DNA from 4 places in the Ectopseudomonas mendocina genome. Region 1 is predicted to be linked to each of the others. Evidence: riboswitches for the same ligand, from Rfam matches in the RefSeq annotation. Region 1 holds a riboswitch; each other region holds the start of a gene.
What was found. A riboswitch is a leader RNA that binds a small molecule or an ion and turns the genes downstream of it on or off. The one in region 1 is predicted to bind cobalamin.

Region 1 (4,362 bases):
GGTCGGCGAGGTCGGGGTTTCGCGACTGAGCAGCTTCTTCTTGACGATGTGATAGGCAGCCAGCGTCCATTCACCGCGTCCATCCCAGAACGACTGCTTGAGGCCGAACTCGGTCTGCTTGGACTCGGTAAGATCCATCTGCTGCTGGCCCGGATTGAGCGTGATGAGGTTGTTCACCCCATCCTCGCTGGTGGAGTACTGACCGTACAACGACAGTTGCGGAGTAACGGCAAACACTAGGCCGGCACGCCAGTTTCCACCGCTCAGGCTGCGATCAGATCGGGTACCTGCACGCAGGTCGTCACGATCGATATGGTTCTGGTCGCGACGGATGCCAGTGACCAGCGACCAGCGTTCGCTGAGCTGCAGCTGGTTCTCGGCGAACAGGGCGAAGGTACGGGTCTCGCTGCGCGAGTGCGGGCGATAGGCATCGAGGCTCTGGTAGTAGCCGGGTGGCGGATTCCAGGGATCGATGAATTCGCCACCACCAACATCGGTATAGGGCGAGTTGTTGGCCAGGTTGAAACGGATACGGTTGAACTCGCCGCCGACCAGGGTACGGCTGGCCAGGCCAAACAGCGAGTGGTTGAAGGTGAAGATCTGGCGGTCGCCGATCTGTTCCTGATCGTGCTTGATTTCCAGCTGTTCGCGGCGGTTGAGCTGACCCTGAGCGGCGTCCCAGGTGAAGTTCTCGGCGTTACGCCAGTAACGGCGCGCTTTGAGGTAGTAGAGCTGGTTGCTGGCGCTGACCTGATCGGAAAGCGTCCAGTCGGTGGTCAGTCGCGTCCACTGCTCGTGATAGGCGATATCGGCGTTGCGTACGTTGTAGTTTTTATCGCGCAGGCTGTCGCGCAACTTGCCATCGACCAGTGGCGTACCGAAGTAGCTACCGGGCTTCAACTTGCCCTGGTCGTGAGCCAGGGTGAAGGCCAGGTCATCGTTGGCTTGCCAGCGCAACGCAGCGCTCAGGCCCAGGTTCTGCGAATCGTCGCGATCGGCCCAGCCATGGCTGGCCTCACGGTTGAGATTGAGGCGGTAACTCAGGGTGTCGCTCAGCGAACCGCCGCTGTCCAGCGCCTGCTGGTTGCGGTCGAACGAGCCATAGCCGAAGCGCACATGGTTCCTGATCTCGCCCTCGAACGGCTTCTTCGCCAGCACGTTGACCACCGCGCCAGTGGCACCTTCGCCGTACAGCACCGAAGCAGGGCCGCGCAGCACGTCGATACGCTCGACCATCCAGGGATCGTGCGGGAACGACACGGTGCCCATGCCGGTGTACATACGAATGCCATCGAACAGCGTCATCACCGAGGCATGACCGGTGAAACCGCGTGCCGACAACGCCGTGCCGCCGTTGCCGGGTGCGCCGATATCACTGATACCTGCCGTACGCGTCACGGCATCCTGCACGCTGCGGTTGTTGCGCTCACGCACCTCGGCACCGCTGAGGCTGGTGGTGCTGGCGGGGGTTTGCAGGGCCGTCAGGCCCAGTCGCGAGCCCGCGACGGTCGGGGTATGCAGGTCGGTAGCGCCCTCTTCGACCGCGGCTTGTGCCTGGACGGTCACTTCAGGGAGGTCGACTGGAGCTTCGCCAGCCATGGCCGCAGAGGCCAACAGCAGCGCGAACGATGCAGAGGTTTGAAACAGGGGATAGCGCGCCATATTGCTTCCATCGCAAAGAGAAAAGGCACGGCAATCCGATGGAAACGCGCAACAGCAGATGTGGGCGCGCAAACACCCACGATCGGCGTCAACGCCCGCCCACCGCGGGTTGCCAGACTAATGGGGGGCGTCCGATGCGACACGAGTGCGCAATGACAGCAAACCCCAGATTCAGGCCGGTCTCCGGGCTGGCGAGGGTCATGACGTCATCGCCTTCCCATGCGCAGGGCGCACAGTGGCCTGTTGATAACGTCGCTCGCTTACCGTTGCGGGGGCAGCGTCGGACTTGCACCGACTTCCCGTTTCACCTCACGCGCGGCGGCGTGAGACACCTGAATCGGCGCGGATATGACCATCCGACTCCGCTCAAGTCAAGGCACGGGGGCAATTGTGGGAGGCGCTTTAGCGGCGATTGCTCGTAGCCTGGATTCGCCGCAGGCGTAATCCGAGTTGCTAATTGTTGCCCTGCTCATCGATACGCAACTCCGGCAGCGCCCTGCCCGCCACCAGGCGTTCGTCGACCAGGCGAATCACTGCCGCTTCGTCCTTGATGCCATACCACTCGCCCTGTGGATAAAGGCTCGCGGTCGGCCCCAGGTCACAGGGGAACTGGCACTGGCTGCGGGTGATGTGCACCCCGCCCTCGCACTCCAGTTTGCCGGCGGCCTTGAGTCGCTGACGCAGGGTTTTCCACAGGCCCAGCGCGCCCTTGCGCGTGCAGCGTGGGCCGTTGCACAGCAGCAGGCGTTGCGCGTGTGGCGGAATCTGCGACCAGGCGTGGTGCGCAGGCACGGGCGGCACGTCGCTGCAGGGAAGATGCGCCTGACGATGCGCCAGCAACGCGCCTAGACCATCGAGCCAGGTGTCCTCCAGCGCCGTGCAGACCACGAACACCTCAGCCCCGTCACCGCGCTCGGCGATACGCTCGCGCAGCCAGTCGCGATGCGCGGCATCGGCGCGTGGTTCCAGATCGACCACCAGCAACGGTCGCGGCGCCTCATTGATGGCCTGCAACCAATCGTCCTGCTCCGAGTCATGCAGGTGCGCCTCGCCCAACAGCGCTTCGATGCGTTGCTGCAGACGCTCGGCCGACGCCCCACGAGCCAGGCCTGGGCCAATGAACAGAACGAGGGCGTAGGGGGCTTGGCTCATGACGGTCTCCAAAACGGGCCGGGCAGTCTAGCGACAATGGCGCGCCAGTCGTAGCCCGAATGCAATCCGGGCCGCCACACCAACACCCTACGTAGGGTGCGCCGCGCGCACCGCCAGCCACTCCAATCCCGATGCGCAGGAGGGGCTTCAGCCGCGATGGCAGTCCGGTCTTACCAGTTGCTGACTGCCTTCGTATTCCCGTTCGTCGCCACTGCTCATGGCATTCACAGAGAGGGGGTTGTCAGCCCTGGCGATTGCGCATAGCCTGAACTGGTCATACCGGTAATACCATAAAAACAATCAGGCGTTCATTTCCGGGCCTCCGTGCGGGCGTGGATCAACGCGCCTAACGGAGACCCCCGCAATGTTCATGAAACTGCTTCCCCGCTCGCTATTCCTGCAAGTCGTGATAGGCCTGGTGCTTGGCGTGTTGTGCGGCCTCAGCCTGCCGGACCTGGCCACCCAGCTCAAACCCCTGGGCGACGGCTTCATCAAGCTGATCAAGATGCTCATCGCACTGATCGTGTTCTGCGTGGTGGTCAGCGGCATTTCAGGTGCCGGAGACCTGAAGAAAGTAGGCCGCATCGGCCTGAAGTCGGTGATCTATTTCGAGGTGCTGACCACCTTCGCTCTGATTCTCGGGCTGGTGGTGGCCTATGGTTTGGGCCTGGGTTCTGGCGCCAACCTCCATCTCAACGAATTGTCTGCCAGCGATGCCGCGCTCTACGCCAGTCGCACCCAGGAGCTGCACGGCCCGGCGACCTTCATCATGGACTTGATCCCCTCCTCGGTGCTCGGCGCATTCGCCGAGAACAACATTCTCCAGGTGCTGCTGTTCGCCGTGCTGTTCGGCAGCGCGCTGAATCTCGTCGGTGAACAGGCCAGCGGCGTGGCCCGGCTGATCAACGAATTCAGCCATGTGATCTTCCGCATCATGGGCATGATCGTGCGCCTGGCGCCGATCGGCGTGTTCGGCGCCGTCGCCTTCACCACCAGCAAGTACGGCATCGACTCGCTCAAGCACCTAGGTGCCCTGGTGGCGGTGTTCTACGTGACCTGCATACTGTTCGTGCTGATCGTGCTGGGCGGTGTGTTGCGCTTTTGTGGGGTTGGCCTGTTTCCCTTCCTGCGCTACTTCCGCGAGGAACTGACCATCGTCATGGGCACCGCCTCGTCCGACGCCGTGCTGCCACAGATCATGCGCAAGCTCGAGCACATGGGCATCCGCAGCTCCACGGTCGGCCTGGTGATTCCCACCGGCTACTCGTTCAACCTGGACGGTTTCTCGATCTACCTGACCCTGGCGGTCGTGTTCATCGCCCATGCCACCGGTACCGACCTGGCGATGAGCGACCTGATCACCATCCTGCTGGTCTCGCTGATCACCTCCAAGGGCGCCCACGGCATTCCCGGTTCGGCGCTGGTGATCCTGGCCGCGACCCTGACCGCCGTGCCGGCGATTCCCGCTGCCGGCCTGGTGCTGGTGCTCGCGGTCGACTGGTTCATGGGCATAGGCCGCGCGCTGACCAACCTGATCGGCAACTGCAC
Region 2 (4,362 bases), 800 kb from region 1:
GACGCCGCTGCTCGACAGCGCCAACACGCCGGACGAACTGCGCCGCCTGGCCGAAGCGGACCTGGAAACCCTCGCTGACGAACTGCGCCAATACCTGCTCTACAGCGTTGGCCAGAGCGGCGGGCACTTCGGTGCCGGCCTCGGCGTGATCGAGCTGACCATCGCCCTGCATTACGTCTTCGACACCCCCGATGACCGTCTGGTGTGGGACGTCGGCCACCAAGCCTACCCGCACAAGATCCTCACCGGTCGTCGCGAGCGCATGGGCAGCCTGCGCCAGAAGGACGGTCTGGCCGCCTTCCCGCGGCGCAGCGAGAGTGAGTACGACACCTTCGGCGTCGGCCACTCCAGCACCAGCATCAGCGCGGCGCTGGGCATGGCCATTGCCGCCCGCCTGAAGGGCGAAAAGCGCAAGAGCGTGGCGGTGATCGGCGACGGCGCACTGACTGCCGGCATGGCCTTCGAAGCGCTCAACCACGCCACCGACGTCGGCGCCAACATGCTGGTGATCCTCAACGACAACGACATGTCGATCTCCAAGAATGTCGGCGGCCTGTCCAACTACCTGGCCAAGATCATCTCCAGCCGTACCTACGCCAGCATGCGCGAGGGCAGCAAGAAGATCCTCTCGCGCCTGCCCGGCGCCTGGGAAATCGCGCGCAAGGTCGAGGAACACGCCAAGGGCATGCTGGTGCCCGGTACCCTGTTCGAAGAACTAGGCTGGAACTACGTCGGCCCCATCGATGGCCACGACCTGCCCACCCTGCTCGCAACGCTGCGCAATATGCGCGACCTCGACGGGCCGCAGTTCCTGCATGTGGTGACCAAGAAGGGCAAGGGCTTCGCCCCTGCCGAGGCCGACCCGATCGGCTACCACGCCATCACCAAGCTGGAACCGGTAACCCCGGTCGCCGCCCCGAAGAAACCCAGCGGCCCGAAATATTCCAACGTGTTCGGCCAGTGGCTGTGCGACATGGCCGAGCAGGACGCGCGCCTGGTCGGTATCACCCCGGCGATGAAGGAAGGCTCGGATCTGGTGGATTTCAGCGAGCGCTTCCCCGAGCGCTACTTCGACGTCGCCATTGCCGAGCAGCACGCCGTGACCCTCGCGGCCGGCATGGCCTGCGAAGGCGCCAAGCCGGTGGTGGCGATCTACTCCACCTTCCTCCAGCGCGCCTATGACCAACTGATCCACGACGTGGCCGTGCAGCACCTTGATGTGCTGTTCGCCATCGACCGTGCCGGCCTGGTCGGCGAAGACGGCCCGACCCATGCCGGCAGCTTCGATCTGTCCTACCTGCGCTGCATCCCCGGCATGCTGGTGATGACGCCGAGCGACGAGAACGAGATGCGCCGCATGCTCACCACCGGCCACCTGTTCGACGGTCCTGCAGCGGTTCGCTACCCGCGCGGCACTGGCCCCAATGCAGCGCTCGATGCTGGTCTGGAGCCGTTGGAGATTGGCAAAGCCGTGGTACGCCGCCAGGGCAAGGGCGTCGCCCTGCTGGCCTTCGGCGTGCAACTGGCCGAAGCCCTGCGTGTGGGTGAAACCCTGGACGCCACGGTGGTCGACATGCGCTTCGTCAAACCGCTGGACGAAGCCCTGCTGCGCGAACTGGCGGGCAACCACGCGCTGCTGGTGACCATCGAGGAAAACAGCATCATGGGCGGCGCTGGCAGTGCGGTCAGCGAATTCTTCGCCGCCGAGAACCGCCAGGTGCCGATGCTGCACCTGGGCCTGCCCGACTACTACGTCGAGCACGCGAAACCGAGTCAGATGCTTGCCGAGTGCGGCCTCGACGAAGCCGGCATCGAACGCGCGGTACGTCAGCGTCTGGATTTGCTTCAGGCCTGAGCATGAAGCCCGCTCATCGTTGAATGAGCGGAGCTTGCTTGTCATTCATATGCGTGCGCACTAAGGTTCGCGCACTTCATGTTCCGCCAGGGTGCGCTGCGCAAGCAGTGTTAAACGGGAAGCCGGTGCGCTCGTCATGAGCAATCCCGGCGCTGCCCCCGCAACGGTAATCGACTGCACGCGCTGAGCGTGCGCCGCGTCCAACAGCCACTGGGGCAACCTGGGAAGGCGGGCGCGGGTCGAGAGCCCGGAGACCGGCCAAGGCGGTGCGACTGGTGTTGCGGAGGGCAGCACGGTCAAGCGCCGCCCTGCGCGCTTGCTCCTGCCCTCCTCGAAAGTCTGCCGACCTTTGAGGAAAGAGAATGAAACTGTCCCGTCTGGCGCTGGCCATCGCCGTCATGCCCGGCCTTGCACTGGCCGCAGAGCCTTATACGACCGAGCCTCTGGTGGTCACCTCCGGACGTCTGGCCGAACCGCAAGCGCAGGCTACTGCGGCTACCACCGTCTTCGAGCGGGACGATATCGAACGCCTGCAGGCCAGTAGCGTTACCGAGTTGCTGGAGCGCGTGCCAGGTCTCAGCATCGTCCGTACTGGCGGTGTCGGCAGCCAGACGGGCGTGTTCCTGCGCGGCACCAGCACGGCACAAACCCTGGTACTGGTCGACGGCCAACGTATCGCGGCCGCCTCCAGCGGCACCAGCAGCCTGGAGTTTCTCGCCCCCGATCAGATCGAGCGTATCGAAGTCGTACGCGGCGCCCGTTCGGCGCTCTACGGCTCTGACGCCATTGGCGGGGTGATCCAGATTTTCACCCGCCAGGGCGATGGACTGGGTCTCAAGCCTTACGCCCGCCTGGCCGCTGGCAGCGACAGCACTTACCAACGCAGCCTCGGTCTCTCCGGCGGCGACGAACGCACTCGCTTTCATCTGGGCGCCGCTCTGGATGAGACAGCCGGTATTGACGCGACCCGCGACAGTTTCGGTGCCAATGGCGACGACGACGCCTACCGCAATCGCTCACTCAGTCTGAATCTTTCGCACCGTTTCAACGACGATCTACAAATTGGCTTCAGTGCGCTCGAACAGCGCGGACAGGTGGAATACGACGATGTCTTTACCGGGTCTCTGCCGACTACCGACTTCTTGCTCAGCAGCATCTCTGGCTTCCTCGATGCACGCTTCAACGAGGTATGGAGCAGTCGCCTGGAACTGGGTCATAGCGAAGACAAGCGCGACAGTGGCAACGATCAGCCAGGCGGCACTATCAGCCAATTCAATACCTATCGTGACGCAGCCAATTGGCTGAACACTCTGACACTCAACGAAAACCACCAACTGCTGCTGGGGCTGGACTGGTATGAAGATCGAGCGCAGGGCACGACGGATTTCGTCGAGGACTCACGCTGGAACCGAGCGGCCTTCGTCCAGCATCGTTATACCGGAGAAACGTTCTCGACCGAGCTGGGAGTGCGCCACGACGACAACCAACAATTCGGTAGCGAGAACACCTGGAACGCAGCATTGACCTTGCCCCTCAACAATGCCAACGACCTGATCCTGTCGTATAGCGAAGGTTTCCGCGCGCCGACCTTCAACGACTTGTATTACCCGGATTTCTGCTTTGGTGGCATGTGCTTTGCCAGCGCCAACCCCGACCTCGCCCCGGAACGTTCCAAAAGCTACGAACTGCAGTGGCGCAGCCGCTACAGCGACACGGGCTCCCTGCAGACGTCCGTGTACCGCACCGAGATCGAGGACGCCATCGTTCTGGACGAGAACTTCATCCCGCAGAACGTGCAGACAGCACGCATCAATGGCTTCGAAGCAGCCGTACAACAGGAACTGTTCGGTTGGCAGGGCAATCTCTCTCTGGCCCTGATCGACCCACGTGACCGCGCCAGCGGCCATACCCTGCAGCGCCGCGCCAAACGCACATTGAGTCTGGATATCGACCGCCGTTTTGGTGACGTCTCGCTCGGAGCCGGCTGGCGTGCGCTCAGTGGTCGCTACGACGATGCCGACAACGAGATCGAAATGAGTGGCTACGGCCTGCTCAGCCTCCGCGCAGCCTGGCAGGCCAATGAGGAACTGGGGCTTAGCCTGAAGCTGGATAACCTGCTGGACAAGGATTACGCAGAAGCCACCTACAGTACACCCAATGGCCGTTTCGGCTACAACAGCGCAGGGCGCACCGCACTGCTGGCCGTAACCTGGACACCGCAACTCTAATGTTGATGCGTACCCCCTCGTAGAGCGTACTCGGCTTTGGCTTCCTGCGTCGCTCTACCTCCTGCATCCATGCAGCCGTCGCGAAGCAGTACGCCGTAACGATTCGCCCTGTAGGGTGTGCCACGCGCACCGCCTGGAAGCGCTACCGCGCCCCAGCCATTCGCTCACACAACTGCTCGATGGCGCCCAGCATCTGCCGACTGGGCCGCTCCAGGCCCTTGTCCGGCACCGCCCATACCTGCCCCAGGCGCACGGCATGCAACTGCGGCCAGGCCTGCC
Region 3 (4,362 bases), 1.1 Mb from region 1:
CGATTTGCTGGAGGAAGGCGCCGCTGCCGGCGAATTTCGCGTCGAGCAGATCGCTCTGACGTCGGCTTGCCTGGTCGGCGCGATTGCCGAGGCGCTGGTCGGTCCCCTGTCACCACCTGCTCGCGCCGCTCGCGAGGCCGGTCAACCCACCCTGGAGCTGGCTCAGGTCAGCGCCAGCCTTGCCACCTTCTGTCTGCGCGCCGTCGGCGCCGAGGAGCCCTCGCGATGAGACCCAGCCTGCATGCCGAAACACATGAAGTGTTCAACCAGGTGCCGAGCCTGGACGGCACCAACCTCTACCGCCTCGATCTGCCGCTGCAGGAGTGGACTCGTCGTTATGATGGGGCCTGGGCCGACGAGCGTCTGAGCGCCTATGGCGCGCTGGCCGGCGGCGCCTTGATGCAGGCAGGCTTTCTCGCCAACGAGAACAAGCCGGTGTTCAAGAGTCATGATCGCTACGGCAATCGCATCGATCTGGTGGAGTTTCACCCGGCCTACCACGAGCTGATGCGCACGGCCGTCGAGCATGGCCTGCCGTCGCTGCCCTGGACAGACCCACGCGCTGGCGCGCATGTCGCCCGTGCCGGCCTGACCTATATGCACAGTCAGGCCGAAGCGGCCAGCGGCTGCCCGCTGACCATGACCTTCGCTGCGGTGCCTGCCATTCGCCTGCAGCCCAACGTGGCCGAGCAGTGGCTGCCGAAGATCCTCGCCACCGAGTACGACCCGCGCAATTTACCGATGGAGCAGAAAACCGGCGTCACCATCGGTATGGCCATGACCGAGAAGCAGGGCGGCACCGACGTACGTGCCAACACCACCCGCGCCTATCCCATCGGCCTCGGCGGGCCGGGGCAGGGCTACGAGCTGGTTGGCCACAAATGGTTCTGCTCGGCGCCGATGTGTGATGCCTTCCTTACCCTGGCCTACACAGACAAGGGCCTGTCATGTTTCCTGCTGCCGCGTCACCGCCCTGACGGCACGCGCAACGCGTTCTACATCCAGCGCCTGAAGAACAAGCTGGGTAACTGGGCCAACGCCTCCAGCGAGGTGGAGTACCGCGGTGCCTTCGCCTGGATGCTTGGCGAGGAAGGACGCGGCGTGCCCACCATCATCGAGATGGTGGCGATGACGCGCTTCGATTGCATGGTCGGCTCCAGCAGCTTGATGCGTCAGGCGCTGACCCAGGCCGCGCACCACTGCGCACACCGCCAGGTCGGCGGCAAGCTGCTCGCAGACCAGCCGCTGATGCAGAACGTGCTGGCCGACCTGGCGCTGGAGAGCGAAGCCGCGCTGGCGCTGTGCATGCGCATGGGGCGTGCGCTCGACCACTCGCATGACGCGCAGGAAGACAAGTTCGCCCGCCTCGTCACTGCCGTGGGCAAGTACTGGATCTGCAAGCGTGCGCCGGAAATGATCTACGAGGCCAGCGAGTGCATGGGCGGCGCCGGTTACGTCGAGGAAACCATCCTGCCGCGCCTGTACCGCGAAGCGCCGGTCAACTCGATCTGGGAAGGTTCGGGCAACGTGCAGTGTCTGGACGTGCTGCGCGCCTTGTCCAAGGAACCGGGCGTGCTCGATGCGCTGTTCGCCGAGCTGGGCGACGGCCACGGTGATGCCCGTCTGAAGGCGCACATCCAGCGTTTGAAGGCCGACTTCAGCGATACCGCCGATATCCAGTACCGCGCCCGCCAGCTCACCGAAGACATGGCCGTGGCGCTGCAGGCCAAGCTGCTGCTGGAAGCGGGCAACGCCACCGTCTCCGATGCCTTTATCGCCAGCCGTCTGGAGGGCCGTGGCCGGGTCTACGGCACCTTGCCGCGTGGTGTCGACGTCGAGGCGCTGCTGGCGCGTAGCACGCCGCACCTGGCCTGATCGGAGGTTCGCCATGCACGCTCATCCGCGTTATCGGGAGCTGGTTGAGCAAGGCTTCGCCGACGCCAATTTCATCCAGGATCTCGGCATTCGTGCCACCGACTGCGGCCCAGGGTGGGTCGAGGCGGCGCTGGATATCCTGCCGCGCCACCTGCAGCAGAACGGTTTCATCCATGCTGGTGTGCAGACCACTCTGGCCGATCATGCTGCCGGTGCCGCCGCCGCGACGTTGGTGGCCGAAGGGCAGACGGTGCTGACCCTGGAATTCAAGGTCAACCTCCTGCGCCCGGCGCGTAGCACGCGCCTGTTCTGCCGCGCCGAGGTGCTCAAGGCCGGGCGCCAGGCCACGGTGGTTGAGGCCGAGGTGTTCGGCGAGGAGAGCGGCCAGAAGCGCCTGTACAGCAAGGCTTCGGTGACCATGGCGGTGGTGACGTTGCCGGCCTGAGCGAGAGCCGAGAGCGGATGGCCAGGCACGCTGTTTTTTAGCCGAGCAGGCGAGTAATCTTGCGCTCGATGGTTCTGCGTGCACGCATGTGACGCGGATGAAAAGGGAACAGGGTGCGGCGAATCTCGCCAATGCCCTGGCTGCCCCCGCAACTGTAAGCGGCGAACGATGCCCTCATGCCACTGACTTCGGTCGGGAAGGCGGGCGGAGTGCCAAGCCGTGAGCCAGGAGACCTGCCATCGACAACGGGCGTTTCGCCCAACCTTCATCCGAATCGTCGCGCGGTGGGCGCGAACAAGGAACTCGCATGCATATCGAACCCGGTGTCGTCGAAGGCGCCAAGATCCTCCTCAGCTACGCAACGGCCGTCACCGCTTTCGGCCTGACCGCCAAACTCGCCCTGGACAGCGTCCGCAGCAACGGTGGTGTCGCCGCCCTGGCTTTGCGCAGCCTGCTGACCACCGCCCTGGTGTTCTGCTTCTTCGAAGTATTCCCGCATCACCCGGTGGGTGTTTCCGAGGTGCATCTGATCCTCGGTTCTACCCTGTTGTTGCTGTTCGGTGCCGGTGCTGCTGCCATCGGCCTGGCCGCGGGGCTGTTGCTGCAGGGGCTGCTGTTCGCCCAGTTCGACCTGCCGCAGTACGGCATGAACGTCACCACGCTGTTGATCCCGTTGTGGGGCATCAGCCTGCTGGCCAAGCGCATCGTTGCGCCGGGTACCGCCTACGTCGATCTTTCCTATAAGCAGGCACTGGCACTGTCGACTGCCTACCAGGGTGGCATCGTCGCCTGGGTCGCGTTCTGGGCCTTCTACGGTCACGGCTTTTCCAGCGAAAACCTGGCAGCAGTGGGCAGCTTCGGCCTGGCTTACATGAGCGTGATCCTGATCGAGCCGCTGATCGACCTGGGCGTGCTGGCCGGTGCCAAGGCGTTGTCGCGTTTCAGCCAGGGGCCGCTGTTCAACGTGCGCCTGCACCAGGCGGCCTGACCCAGTCGTTTAGCGGCGGCGCTGCCAGATCATCTTGCCGGTATTGCTCTCGGTGACCAGATACTGGTCGCTGAAGCGGTAATAGGCAGCGGGTTGATAATCGGCGGCGCCTGCCAGGCGCACCATCAGCATGCCGTCCTGGCTGCGCCATTGGCCGCTGTACTGCACCTCGCCGGGGCTGTCGTAGCTCCAGTCGCTGCCGCCGCCGGCCGAGCGGCTCCACTGCGTGACGCTGCCATCGGCGTTCAACTGCAGGGTCATCACGGTGTTGAACGAAGCGAAGTTGGCGCCGCCACTGTTGATGATCTTCTCGTGCACCCAGGTGCCGACCAGTGCCGAATCCTGAACGCCTGCTGCAGGTGGGGGGGCTGCTGCTTCGCGCTGGAATAGTGTCTGACGTTCCAGTACCTCGCCGTTGCGTGGGTTGCGAGCCGCGATGCTGGTGTTGAGCATGGCATTGGCGTAGGTGGCGTTCATGTTGGCCAGCAGCAGGCCGGACTGTGGATCGCTGATCTCGGCGCGCAGCACCTGTCCATCGTAGTGGCCCTTCAGATTCAGGCGCAGGGTCTGATTCTCAACGTATTGCCCCTCAACCTGATTGCCCTGCTGGCGCAGAATCAGCACGGTCGGCAGGCCGTCGAGCGTGGCGCGGTAGTGACCGTCCAGCTCACCTGCCTGAACGCTGAAGCAGGAAACGACAGCCAGCAGCAGAAGGATTGGACGAACCATGGTAATGACCTCCGACGAGTAGCTCCAAGTCTAGTCTCGGCCGTCGGGTGGTGAGTCCTGTCGCGCTATGTTTTCGTCACCGTATGCAGGCAAGATAGGCGCGTACGTTCAGTCAGGAAGATGCACAGTGAAAGCCTGCTCAGATGATTTCATCGTTGCCCTCACGCCCGAAGAGGCCGTCGATCGCCTCGCCGCGTTGCACCAGGAGGCCACTGGCGCCCTGAGCCACGCGCTCAAACGCTACCTCAAGGAGCGCATCCGTCCCGATGCCAGCGAGCACTGCCTGTTCCGCTACCCCGAATTGCGCCTGACCTACCTGTGCCAG
Region 4 (4,362 bases), 2.2 Mb from region 1:
GTCATGGAAGGCAGTACGCTGGCCGAAGGTCAGATGCTGCGGTTTATCCCGTTGAGCGAGATTCTCGGTTAGGTTCTGATTCGCCCGGCCAGGCAGATGGTCGGGCGCTTTAGATGGCGCGGCGAAACCACTGGGTCACATTTCTAACGATAGAATTTGCAAATGAGCGTTATAGAAGGCATAGTCGCCAACTTGTAAATTCAACCGACACGGTCGTGCCCATGCTAAAACGCTTCGCACCCCTCGTGCCTCTTGCACTCACAGTCTTTCTCGCTGCCTGCGCCGGCCACTCGCCGCAACCGCAGATCAGCGAAGCCACGGCCGAGCCAGTCACTCGCCCGCTCTCTCATCGGGTCATACCAGCCGATGACGATGAAATCACCGCACTGATCGACGACAAACCCTACGAAATGCCGCAATTGGCCGACAGCCTGCTTGATCTCGGCCGTTCGCTGATCGGTACTCGCTATCGCTACGGTGGGACCTCGGTACAGTCCGGGTTCGATTGCAGCGGCTTCGTCGGTTACCTGTTCCGCAAAGAGGTCGGTCTCGAATTGCCGCGCTCCACTCGTGAATTGATCAATCTGGATGCGCCGAAGGTGGCCCGTGCCGACCTGGAGCCAGGTGACCTGATTCTGTTCAACGATCGCGGCCGCGGTCGCGTCAGCCACGCCGGCATCTACCTGGGAGATGACCAATTCATCCATTCCAGCAGCAGTCGCAGTGGTGGCGTGCGCATCGACAGCCTGGACGACAGCTACTGGAATCGCAGTTACCTGCAAGCCAAGCGCGTGCTCGCCCTGGCTCCGGTTGAAGATCAGGTCGCTGCCAAGCGTCATAACTGATGTATACGGCGTAACCGCAGAATCTGTTCAAGGGCTGTTTCGATAGGTCTTGAACGGAGCTGAGGGTTGCGCCGTTCGTCGTGAATCGGCAGAGTAGAGCGCATTCAGGCTCTGGATCGCCTCGCTTATGCCCGTCACGACCCGTGTCGTCCTTATCTCCCTCGTTCTGCTACTGAGTGCGTGTAGCAGTCGTGCTCCCTCTCCTCAGCCTACCTACAGTCCTCCAGTCTCTTCTTCGTCCTATCAGGGCGGCGCCGAAGATGTCTTGTTCCGCGCCCTCGGTCTGGTCGGTACGCCCTATCGTTATGGCGGCAATACCCCGGAAGGCGGCTTCGACTGCAGTGGTCTGATCGGCTACGTCTACCGCGATGCAGCCGGTATCAGCCTGCCACGTTCGACCCGTGAGCTGAGCGCGATGCGTACCCCGGATGTTCGGCGCGATGCCCTGCAGAGTGGTGATCTGGTGTTCTTCGCCACCAATGGCGGTCGTGCCGTCAGTCATGCCGGCATTTATGTCGGCGAGGGGCGTTTCGTCCATGCGCCGTCCAGTGGCGGTACCGTGCGCCTGGACAGCCTCGATAACGTCTACTGGCAGCGTGTCTACCTCGATGCCAAACGAGTCATCACCCCAGAGCTCGCTCGTAACCCCTGACCCTCCATGAGCGAGCCCATTCGCCTGCCGCCTCAGCCTGAGCTCTGTGAGCTGTGCGCGCGGTCTGTCGCACTGACCCGCCATCACCTGATTCCCAAGGCGCTGCACGACAAGGTCTATGTGCAGAAACGCTTCGCTCGTCATGAGCGCATTACCGCCACGCTTTGGGTCTGCCGCGCCTGCCATAACCAGATTCACCGTCTGTTCAGCGAAAAGGAGCTGGCGCTGACTTACAACAGCCGCGAGGCGCTGCTGAGTGATGAGCGTTTGCGGACTTTCGTCGATTGGTTGGCGAGCAAACCGCCTGGGTTCATGCCCAGGCACTGAGCGGCGTTGACGGGTAGGGCTGCCAGCCTCTACCCTGCGCGCCTTGCTTCAGGTGCCCCGAGTCGCTGCGAATGACGGCCGAGGGGTGAAACAGGGAAGCCGGTTCGAATGCCGGCGCTGCCCCCGCAACGGTAGGTGAGTCAAACGCTGCTCGAAGCCACTGTGCTATGCACGGGAAGGCGCGGTGTCGAACCTTTGGGTTCGCTCACGAGCCCGGAGACCGGCCTGTCGCAGTTTCACGGCATCGCGGAGGGCGCTGTCCGGCTAACGCTCCGGTTTGACCGGGGCGTTCGTGTTTTCTGTCTTCCGCTCGCCTGACCAGCCATTGGCACCTGGATGAGGATGTGCGGATCATCGCGACCTTCTTCCTCATTGCCGTTCGCACTGTTTATCGATCAACAGGCGGCGCGGGTGCCTGACGTACAGGAGCACAGCATGAGCGAGTCCACCGAGCGCGATGCCCGCCACAAGGCGCGCATGCAGCGCAAGAAAGCCCTGATCGACGAGAAGATCGCCCAGGCTCAGGACGAATACGGCCTGCTGCTGGTGCACAGCGGCAATGGCAAGGGCAAGAGCAGCAGCGCTTTCGGCATGGTCGCGCGCGCCCTCGGTCATGGCCTCAAGGTCGGCGTGGTGCAGTTCATCAAGGGTGCCGCCAGCACCGGTGAGGAAACCTTCTTCCGCCGCTTTCCCGAGGAAGTCAGCTATCACGTGATGGGCGAGGGTTTCACCTGGGAAACCCAGGATCGCCAGCGTGATATCGCCAAGGCGCAGGAAGCCTGGGCCATTGCCAGGCGCTTGCTTGGCGATGAATCCATCGGCCTGGTGGTGCTGGATGAGCTGAACATCGCCCTCAAGCATGGCTATCTCGAACTGGATGCGGTGCTGGCCGATATCGAAGCGCGGCCGCTGCTGCAGCACGTGGTGGTAACGGGGCGGGGCGCCTTGCCGGGGATGATCGAGGCGGCCGATACGGTCACCGAGATGAGTCTGGTCAAGCATGCGTTCAAGTCCGGAGTGAAGGCGCAGAAGGGCATCGAATTCTGATGGAAGCACGTCACTGCCCGGCGCTGCTGATTGCCGCGCCAGCTTCGGGTCAGGGCAAGACCACCGTCACCGCCGCGCTGGCGCGCCTGCATACGCGTCAGGGGCGCCGGGTGCGAGTGTTCAAGTGCGGCCCGGACTTCCTCGATCCGATGATCCACGCCCGCGCCAGCGGCGCGCCGGTGTACCAGCTCGACCTGGCCATGGTGGGTGAGGCGGAGAGCCGCCGGCTGTTGTGGCAGGCCGCGGGCGAGGCCGATCTGATCCTGATCGAAGGGGTGATGGGCTTGTTCGACGGCAAGCCGTCGGCGGCCGATCTGGCCCGTTACTTTGGCGTACCGGTACTGGGCGTGATCGACGGTGCAGCCATGGCGCAGACCTTCGGCGCGCTGGCTCACGGCCTGGCCACCTTCCAGCCGGATCTGCCGTTTGCCGGAGTGCTCGGCAACCGCGTCGCCAGTACCCGCCATGGCGATATTCTGCGTGATGCCTTGCCATCGAGCATCCGCTGGTTCGGCGCTTTGCCGCGCAGTGCCGCGGTGGAGTTGCCGAGTCGGCATCTGGGCCTGGTGCAGGCAACTGAGCTGGCCGATCTGGAAGCACGCCTGGACGCCGTCGCCGACGCCCTGGCGGCCAGCGCCGATGTCGATCTGCCGCCGGCGGTGAGCTTCGCCGCGCCGCAGATCGACGAACCTGCGCCCTTGCTCCAAGGCGTGCGGATCGGTGTGGCGCGGGATGCCGCGTTCGCCTTCCTTTATCAGGCCAATCTCGACCTGCTGCAGGCGCTGGGGGCTGAGCTGCGCTATTTCTCGCCGCTGATCGATCAAGCGCTGCCGGACGTGGACAGTCTCTACTTGCCTGGCGGTTATCCCGAGCTGTACCTGGCAGAGCTGGAGGGCAACCAGGCCATGGCTGCGGCGATCCGTACCCATCACCAGGCCGGCAAGCCACTGCTCGCCGAGTGTGGCGGCATGCTCTATTTGCTCGATGAGCTGCGCGACAAGCAGGGCGGCAGTGGCCGCATGCTTGGCCTGCTCAGCGGCAGTGCGGCTTTGCAGCCACGGCTGACGGCACTGGCCCTGCAGGAAGTGACGCTGCCGGAAGGCGAGCTGCGCGGCCACAGTTACCACCACTCTCGCCTGGAAAGTCCCTTGCAGCCCCTGGCGCTCGGCCGTTGCCCGAACGGCAAGCCGGTGGCCGAGGCGGTCTATCGCCTGGGTCGGCTGACGGCCAGCTATATCCACTTCTACCTGCCGTCCAATCCGGAGGCGGCCGCCGCGCTGCTGCGTCCATGAGCGAGCATGCTTTCACTCCAGCAGAGCGTGCGGCGGTATACCGCGCCATTGCCGAGCGCCGCGACATGCGCCACTTCGCCGGCGGGCAGGTACCGCCTGAGGTGTTGGCGCGGCTGCTCGAAGCGGCGCACCACGCGCCCAGCGTCGGCCTGATGCAGCCGTGGCGCTTCCTGCGTATCAGCGATCCGCAATTGCGTGA

Region 2: it holds a riboswitch for cobalamin, as region 1 does, so the genes downstream of both, C7A17_RS14555 (TonB-dependent receptor domain-containing protein) here and C7A17_RS10745 (TonB-dependent receptor) in region 1, are expected to answer to the same signal.
Region 3: it holds a riboswitch for cobalamin, as region 1 does, so the genes downstream of both, C7A17_RS05700 (energy-coupling factor ABC transporter permease) here and C7A17_RS10745 (TonB-dependent receptor) in region 1, are expected to answer to the same signal.
Region 4: it holds a riboswitch for cobalamin, as region 1 does, so the genes downstream of both, cobO (cob(I)yrinic acid a,c-diamide adenosyltransferase) here and C7A17_RS10745 (TonB-dependent receptor) in region 1, are expected to answer to the same signal.

Annotation. Positions count from the first base shown of each region.
Region 1 covers NZ_CP027657.1:2,306,300-2,310,661, reverse strand. Annotated here, with positions in the region: gene C7A17_RS10745 (TonB-dependent receptor) at 1-1,662, opposite strand, end outside; cobalamin riboswitch at 1,820-2,013, opposite strand; gene C7A17_RS10740 ((2Fe-2S) ferredoxin domain-containing protein) at 2,116-2,814, opposite strand; gene C7A17_RS10735 (C4-dicarboxylate transporter DctA) at 3,179-4,362, shown strand, end outside.
Region 2 covers NZ_CP027657.1:3,108,233-3,112,594, reverse strand. Annotated here, with positions in the region: gene dxs (1-deoxy-D-xylulose-5-phosphate synthase) at 1-1,855, shown strand, start outside; cobalamin riboswitch at 1,928-2,132, shown strand; gene C7A17_RS14555 (TonB-dependent receptor domain-containing protein) at 2,218-4,083, shown strand; gene C7A17_RS14550 (cobalamin-binding protein) at 4,226-4,362, opposite strand, start outside.
Region 3 covers NZ_CP027657.1:1,219,510-1,223,871, reverse strand. Annotated here, with positions in the region: gene C7A17_RS05715 (TetR/AcrR family transcriptional regulator) at 1-229, shown strand, start outside; gene C7A17_RS05710 (acyl-CoA dehydrogenase family protein) at 226-1,875, shown strand; gene C7A17_RS05705 (PaaI family thioesterase) at 1,889-2,320, shown strand; cobalamin riboswitch at 2,373-2,575, shown strand; gene C7A17_RS05700 (energy-coupling factor ABC transporter permease) at 2,628-3,308, shown strand; gene C7A17_RS05695 (hypothetical protein) at 3,318-4,037, opposite strand; gene amn (AMP nucleosidase) at 4,165-4,362, shown strand, end outside.
Region 4 covers NZ_CP027657.1:86,893-91,254, reverse strand. Annotated here, with positions in the region: gene C7A17_RS00510 (molybdopterin molybdotransferase MoeA) at 1-72, shown strand, start outside; gene C7A17_RS00505 (C40 family peptidase) at 222-845, shown strand; gene C7A17_RS00500 (C40 family peptidase) at 973-1,497, shown strand; gene C7A17_RS00495 (hypothetical protein) at 1,504-1,824, shown strand; cobalamin riboswitch at 1,858-2,067, shown strand; gene cobO (cob(I)yrinic acid a,c-diamide adenosyltransferase) at 2,260-2,871, shown strand; gene C7A17_RS00485 (cobyrinate a,c-diamide synthase) at 2,871-4,163, shown strand; gene bluB (5,6-dimethylbenzimidazole synthase) at 4,160-4,362, shown strand, end outside.